Linked DNA regions of Ketobacter alkanivorans. The protein of the gene in region 1 interacts with the protein of each later gene in a pairwise test. Links are inferred from orthologs where the notes say so. Each region holds a gene or a part of one and is shown on either strand. Other genes may lie near its edges.

Evidence for each region. The genes of interacting proteins can lie anywhere in the genome.
Region 2: the proteins of Kalk_RS13470 (region 1) and ndk interact in binary tests that used the Escherichia coli proteins (3 or more experiments, as listed by UniProt). The link is inferred for Ketobacter alkanivorans from one-to-one orthologs.

Annotation. Positions count from the first base shown.
Region 1 is NZ_CP022684.1:3,135,517-3,139,362, reverse strand. The notes cover bases 398-3,345. They hold Kalk_RS13470 (5-formyltetrahydrofolate cyclo-ligase), read left to right. Parts: upstream 398-1,536; coding sequence 1,537-2,154; downstream 2,155-3,345. Other genes in these bases: Kalk_RS13465 (hypothetical protein), read right to left, coding at 2,771-3,345; Kalk_RS21610 (hypothetical protein), read right to left, coding at 2,193-2,318; Kalk_RS13480 (cell division protein ZapA), read left to right, coding at 837-1,151; Kalk_RS13485 (TIGR02449 family protein), read left to right, coding at 625-840; Kalk_RS13490 (UPF0149 family protein), read right to left, coding at 398-453. Also shown: more of Kalk_RS13490, read right to left, coding at 1-397; more of Kalk_RS13465, read right to left, coding at 3,346-3,846. UniProt on the Escherichia coli protein: Involved in the removal of 5-formyltetrahydrofolate.
Region 2 is NZ_CP022684.1:1,293,139-1,296,581, forward strand. What follows is about bases 1-2,995. They hold ndk (nucleoside-diphosphate kinase), read right to left. Parts: upstream 1,717-2,995; coding sequence 1,285-1,716; downstream 1-1,284. Other genes in these bases: rlmN (23S rRNA (adenine(2503)-C(2))-methyltransferase RlmN), read right to left, coding at 4-1,179; Kalk_RS05475 (IscS subfamily cysteine desulfurase), read right to left, coding at 1,832-2,977. Outside these bases: Fe-S cluster assembly transcriptional regulator IscR, read right to left, coding at 3,070-3,443. UniProt on the Escherichia coli protein: Major role in the synthesis of nucleoside triphosphates other than ATP. The ATP gamma phosphate is transferred to the NDP beta phosphate via a ping-pong mechanism, using a phosphorylated active-site intermediate.

The sequences.
Region 1 (3,846 bases):
ATCGATTTCAGGGTCCACCTGACTGATTTGCTGGATATCCCGTAACGCAGTGAGGGCATCCTCGGTGAACTCCTCGGGCTTGCGGGCTCCAGCGCCGCCAAAACCGGCCAAAAACCCGGAACACCACTCCGCCAGAGCACCCAACCGGGCATCCAGCGGGTCTTCGTCATCCGGCAGCAAAGGCATAAAGTTGAACTGATCGTCTACCAGCTCCTCCAGCGTGAATTTGTGCAATTGGAAGAACCAGTCGCGGGTATTCTCCCAGGGCTCACCCTTCACCCCCAAGTTGGGCAGGTATTCTTTCAGCCAGACCATCTGATCAGACTTGAAACCGGCACTGAGTTGACCACAAAGGATGCCATGGGCCTCCGACGGCGTCGCCAGCGCCTCGATTTTTTGCAGTTCTGCTTCCAACTCGTAGAAATCCAGAATATCTTCAGATTGCGAGGACATAGCTATTTTCCCAAAATTCAACACTCCCAGGCATTGTAACACGCCATAAGATGTAGCAAAGCCAGGAATGGGGCTAAGCTTAATGTGAGGTTCGGCACGAAAGAGAAAAGGGCCATAGTGCCGCCATAACACTTGATGTAACATGGAAAACAAAAATTGCGACCAAATTCTATGAACAAAGTTGAGCAGCTTTTCAAAAACCTTGAATCCCGCGTTGACGAATTCATCGATCTTTGCGACGAATACAAACGCCATAACCGATCGCTGAAATCCCGCGAAAGCCAGCTGGCGGAAGAGCGTGCCAACCTGATGAAGAAAAACGACATGGCACGAGCCAAGGTCGAAGCGATGATTTCGCGCCTGAAAGCGCTGGAGCAGGATTCATGAGCGACCCACTACATACCTTGCACGTCAACATCCTGGATCGGGACTACGGCGTAAGCTGCCCTCCCAGCGAGGTGGACGAGCTGAAAAACTCCGCCCGCCTGCTAGACGAACGCATGCGCGAAATCCGCCGTTCCGGCAAGATCGTCGGGGTGGATCGCATTGCGGTGATGGCGGCCCTGAATATTGCCCACGAGCTGATCAAGGCCCAGTCCGAGCTGGCCAACTACGACCGCATCACCGAGAAGCAGCTGGCCAAGCTTAATGACAAAATCGAGCGCGCACTGGCGTCGGCCCGGCAGCTGGATCTGTAAAGTCAAGACCTCGACAAGAAATAGGTTATTCGAGAAACACCCCCACTTCCGTTATACTGATGCTTCAGCCCCCTGCGCTGTTCGAGCTTCTGGCCGACGTCCCTGAGCCGATGCTTTTTTACCCGGGGGTTCTGGTTGATGCGGGAGTGCATGTCCGCCTGACGGAAAGCCCGATGCATCACAGGAGCCACCACCTTGAACCTTGGGTTCAAGGGCTACCGCCAGTCACGGCAGAACGGGGGGCGCTATTTTTTTAGCGCCGGCGCATACCCTCATGCGCTAACGCCTTCTATACTCACAATCTTATGACAGCTGAATTACGCTGTATTAGCCTTTTTCCTGCAGACGCTACCCAATAAAACACCCAAACACAGAATTGGAATCCGTGACCTTGGAACTGCCCAATACCAGCACCCCGGCCAAAAATCAGATCCGCAAAGCACTGCGCCAGCAGCGCCGCAGCCTCAGCCCACACCAGCAGAAACACGCCTCGATGGGCCTGTGTCGCCAACTGAGCCTGCTGCCCGAATTCATCTTTGGTCAGCGAATCGCCGCCTATATACCCAACGATGGCGAAATTGACCCACAACCCCTGCTGGAACTGGCCTGGCGGCTGGGCAAGCAGATCTACCTGCCGGTACTGCACCCGTTTTCAACAGGCCGCCTGTTATTCATGGCCCATCACCCCCATCAGGTATTGGCAAAAAATCGCTTTGGCATTCCAGAGCCCCTTTGCGATCAGGATTCCCACTGCCCGGTGTGGACCCTGGATTTGGTATTAACGCCCCTGGTGGGGTTTGACGAAAACGGGAACCGTATGGGCATGGGCGGCGGCTTTTACGACAGAACGTTCGCGTTTCTGAATGACAACAGCAAACCCCGCAAGCCCCGCATGATCGGGGTTGCGCACGAATGCCAGAAAGTAGACACCCTGCCCAATGAGCGCTGGGATATTATGATGAACAAGATTGTTACGGATAAGGATATTTACAGCGCCCGGTAGCCTGAACAGCTACCGGAGCGAGGAAGCCAGCCTTAAGACTAGCGGATGGAGAATTGGCTAGCGACCATTTCAGGGTCGGGTTGACCTTGGGTATAGGAGCTTGCGAGCACACCCAAACCCAGTACCAACACCAGCACAACCAACAAATCGGGTTTCTTTCTCATTTTTACCTTGCCTCGTTAAAAACACGCCATCGAATAGTCGATGGGCCAATTTCTGACTCGTTGTTGGTTTTATTATTCCGTCGTGCGGAAAGAGCCAGAAAACAGAGCGTCTACCACCTAAAGCCAGCACCACTGACCTTGCTACGCCGTGTATACATTACTGCTTTCACTATCAATATAGACCAGCCCGCGCCATCAGCCAGCTGGCAAGTGAGCATCAGCTCACATAATGAACAGGTTTTTATGATTTTATCAGCAGAGTCTGAAACTGAATGAGATCATTCGGCGCCAGACCATGCGCAACACGGAAACGCTTTAGGTGTCGGGAAAATTAACACGTGTCCGCAACCTTGAAAAGGTCCAATTTAAAAAACAATGGCTTACTTCAACAATAATTGTCCGGACCGGTTCACACTTTCACTGCTCTTCCATAACGTTCCAGCTTGGGGCGCTCATAAACAAGGCCCACCCTGCTCATACCCCACATCAACGACAGGCACTCGCCCCTGAGCCAAATGCTCCAAAAAACATCCATATTGGTGCTTGATCGCATCAGACTGGAACAGCACTTCATGGCCGTTATACAGCAACGCCGGGTTGTCGCCGCGATAGCGCATCACCACGTTGGTGCGAGGCCCATACCCCGGCACATCAAAATTTGCCGAAGCCGGATACGCCAAATGCTGCGCGCCCCCCAGAGTGATATGGGGCATAAAGGTTCGCTTGGCGCTCTGGCCAATGTCATCCCCCAACAGGTCAGACCCCAATGTCATAAAGAAAGGCCGCTGGGTGGTTTCTGCCAGCAAATAATCGTTGTAACCGGAGAACCCAATCACGTGGGGCGGCACCTTGGTCGGGTGATACATCAACCTGTCCAGGTTGGTGATCGTGTCCACCGCCCCCAGATTCCACTCCAGCAGCATCAGAAAAGGGTGGGCGTCATCCAGATCCAAAAACGGAATGCGATTGATAACCGCACTGTTCATGGCCAATTCAAAACCGGGGTTGTTATTAAACAGTCGCGGCCAGATACCGGCAGCACCTGAAAACACCACGCCCTGATAAGGTCGAGGGTCCGCCGCCACCATCAAAGAACTAACCCAATTACCCTGCGATTGACCCAGGTTAACCTGCAAGTTGCGATCGAAGTGGAAGCGGGTATGCCCAGGCCCCGGATCAGCCTGCGGACACAGGCTTGCATCCACCTCGATACGATCAACTATACGACGGAAAAAGATGCGCTCCCACGCCATCGTCATGTAGTTACCCGCCAGCCCTTCGGGGTTAAACACGTTATACACCATCACCCCGTTCAGGCTGCCCCACTGGGGAATATGATCGTAGGAGGCATGGCCCGCCAAACCAGAACTGGCCCAACCCCGCTCTGCCGCAATCTGCGCTGGCCCCTCGCCGGGTTTACCCATATAGAATGGATATTGCGATGGATCCAGATGATCGAATTCACCACGATCATACACCTGACTGGCACGGCCACCGGCACCATGCACATACGACAACAGCGGATAAC
Region 2 (3,443 bases), 1.8 Mb from region 1 along the record:
GCCTCAGGAACGCCCTGAAGGGTGCACCTGCTGTACCGGAATTTTATTGCCTTTTGCCGCGACCTTAGCCTGCCATTGGGCCGAGCGTCGAGTTCGATCCTGAACTTTGCCCACTAACTGACCACAGGCAGCGTCAATGTCATCCCCACGGGTGGTACGAATGGTGGTGACAAACCCTGCCTTCATCAAACGATCCTGAAATGCTTTGATCCGCAGGCCATTGGGGCGCTTGTACCCCGAATTGGGGAAAGGGTTAAACGGAATCAGATTGATCTTGGAAGGCACGTCCTGCAGCAGCTCAACTAATTGTTCAGCATGCTCGAATTTATCATTCACACCATCGATCAAAACATACTCCATGGTTACCCGTCGCGAGTCTGGGAACTTGTCCACATATTGGCGGCAAGCCTTCATCAATTCCGATAAAGGGTACTTTTTATTAACAGGAACAAGCACATCCCGCAACTCATCATTGGGAGCATGAAGCGACACTGCCAGCGCTACATCAATACGCTCATACAGCTCATACATCTTCGGCACCACACCGGAGGTGCTCAATGTCAGCCTCTTCTTGGCTACGCCGTAACCCAGATCGTCCTTCATCAACTCCATCGCGTCGATGACGTTATCAAAATTCAACAGGGGCTCGCCCATGCCCATCATTACAATATTAGTGATATTGCGCAAACCGCGATTTTCAGGAGCACCAAATGAGCGTTGGGCTATCCACACCTGACCGATGATCTCGGCCACACTCAGGTCCCGCTGGAAACCTTGTTTGCCGGTTGAGCAGAAACTGCAATCCAGAGCGCAACCCACCTGGGAGGACACACACAACGTGCCACGATTGCCATCCGGGATGAACACTGTTTCAACTTTATTGCCTTGATCCAGTTCCACCACCCACTTGCGGGTGCCATCTTTGGAAAAGTGCTCCAGATCCACTTTCGGGCCGCGGATCTCGGCGACCTCATGCAGCTTGGTACGCAGGGCCTTACCCAAATTGGTCATGGCCTCGAAATCATCCACCCCAAAGAAGTGAATCCACTTCATAATCTGGTGGGCACGAAAACGCTTTTCGCCGATGGATTCAAAGAAATCCTCCATCTGCGGGCGCGTCATTCCCAATAAATTGACTTTATTCGTGCTGCTTTCGTTCGGATCAGAACCTGGGTTCATTTTGACACCTGTGTGGCCCAATATTTGGACCCTGTAGATACGACAAATGGAGCCATTCGACTCCATTTGTCACTAAGCGTAGCGTAAATTGCTGTTTTTACGCAATTAACGAGTGCGTGGGCACAGCTCGCTTTCAGCGAAAAAGTAAGCGATTTCACGGGCAGCAGAGGTTTCTGAATCAGAGCCGTGCACTGCATTCTCGTCGATAGTTTGAGCGAAATCAGCGCGAATAGTTCCTGCAGCAGCTTCTTTAGGGTTGGTGGCACCCATCAGTTCACGATTCAAGGCAACAGCATTCTCGCCTTCCAGAACCTGAACCACTACCGGGCCAGAGGTCATGAAAGATACCAGATCCTTGAAGAAAGGACGCTCGCTGTGCTCGGCATAAAAACCACCGGCAGTCTTCTCAGATAAGTGAACCATTTTGGAAGCCACAACTTTCAGACCGGCTTTTTCGAAGCGGGTCAGGATTTCACCCACTACATTTTTGGCAACTGCGTCAGGCTTGATGATTGAAAAAGTGCGTTGTACCGCCATGGTTCTCTCCAAAATATTTAAAAATCAATGGGTTATAAAAACTGGCCAATCTCCGCCACAGGCGGGGAAGGTGGAAAGCGGCGATTATACTCAGGTTTTACAACAATGAATACAATCAGCCTCGCAGACGGGTCACCGTCTCGGTAACCCGCTCGATGGCAAACTCAATATCATCTTCGCGGGTAAAACGGCCCAAGGAGAAACGCACCGAGGACAACGCCAACTGATCACGTAAGCCCAAGCTCTTCACCACATAGGAAGGTGCGACGGTGGCCGAGTTACAGGCACTGCCAGAAGACACCGCCAGATCGTTCAGCGCCATCATCAGGGATTCTCCGTCCACTGCATCAAACGCAATATTGAGAATGCCCGCTACCCGTTGCTGAGCGCAGCCATTCATATAGACCCCATCCAGAGCAGAGATTCCATGCCACAACCGCTGACGCATAGCACTCAAGCGTTCGGACTCCGCCACCATCAATTCGGCCGCCAGGCGAAACGCCTCCCCCATCCCCACGATCTGATGGGTGGCCAAAGTGCCGGAACGCATTCCGCGCTCATGACCGCCACCGTGAATTTGGGCCGCCACTTTGACCTGCGGATTACGCCTCACAAAGAGCGCCCCCATGCCTTTAGGGCCGTACACTTTATGGGATGACAGCGACATCAGATCAACCGGGGAATCAGACAGATTGATAGGCAGCTTGCCAGCACTTTGCGCTGCGTCCACATGAAACAACACACCACGATCACGGGTAATGCGGGCAATGGCATCAATATCGGTCACCGTACCCAGCTCATTATTCACCTGCATCAGTGACACCAGCACCGTACTATCTTGTATCGCATCCGCCACTTGCTCGGGGTGAATCAGCCCCCGATCATCAGGCTGTAAATACGTCACCCGATAGCCTTTACCCTCTAGATAGGCACAGGTATCCAACACCGCCTTATGCTCAATAACTGAGGTGATAATGTGATCGCCACGATCGGCATTGGCCGCCATCACACCTTTGATGGCAAGGTTGTCGGACTCAGTGGCGCCAGAAGTCCAGACGATCTCGCGAGACTCTGCACCGATTAACTCAGCCACCTGGCGCCGGGCCGCCTCGACCGCTTCTTCTGCCTGCCAACCGTAAATATGGGAGCGCGATGCCGGGTTGGCAAACACACCATCCAGCGTCAAATGACGGGCCATAATCTCCGCTACAGCGGGATCAACAGGGGTTGAGGCGGCATAATCGAGGTAAACGGGGCGCATTTCAGGCTCGAGAAGTAAAGAAACGGTGCGCAATTATAAGGCAGGCTGGGGGGCTCGGGCAAAACCGTTTACAGCGGCCTGCCCGACAGGAATCAGTTGATTTCGCTCATGGGCACACGATCCAGATCGCTACCCTTACTGTTACGCTCGCTTTGGTATTTGTCCTGACGATCCGCCACTCGACGCACTTCCTGGCGATCCACCAGGTTTTGCAGGCTGATTCCAGAAAGAAAATCATGCAGCTGATGACTCAGATCCTGCCAAAGATCATGGGTCAGGCACGTTTCGCCATCCTGACAGTCTCCATGCCCATTGCAGCGAGTAACATCGACCTTTTCATCAACAGCATCAATGATTTGCGCAACATAAAGCTCTTCACCCGGACGACTGAGGCGATAGCCTCCACCCGGACCACGCACACTGGAGACCAAGTCATTTTTACGCAACTTAGCGAACAACTGCTCCA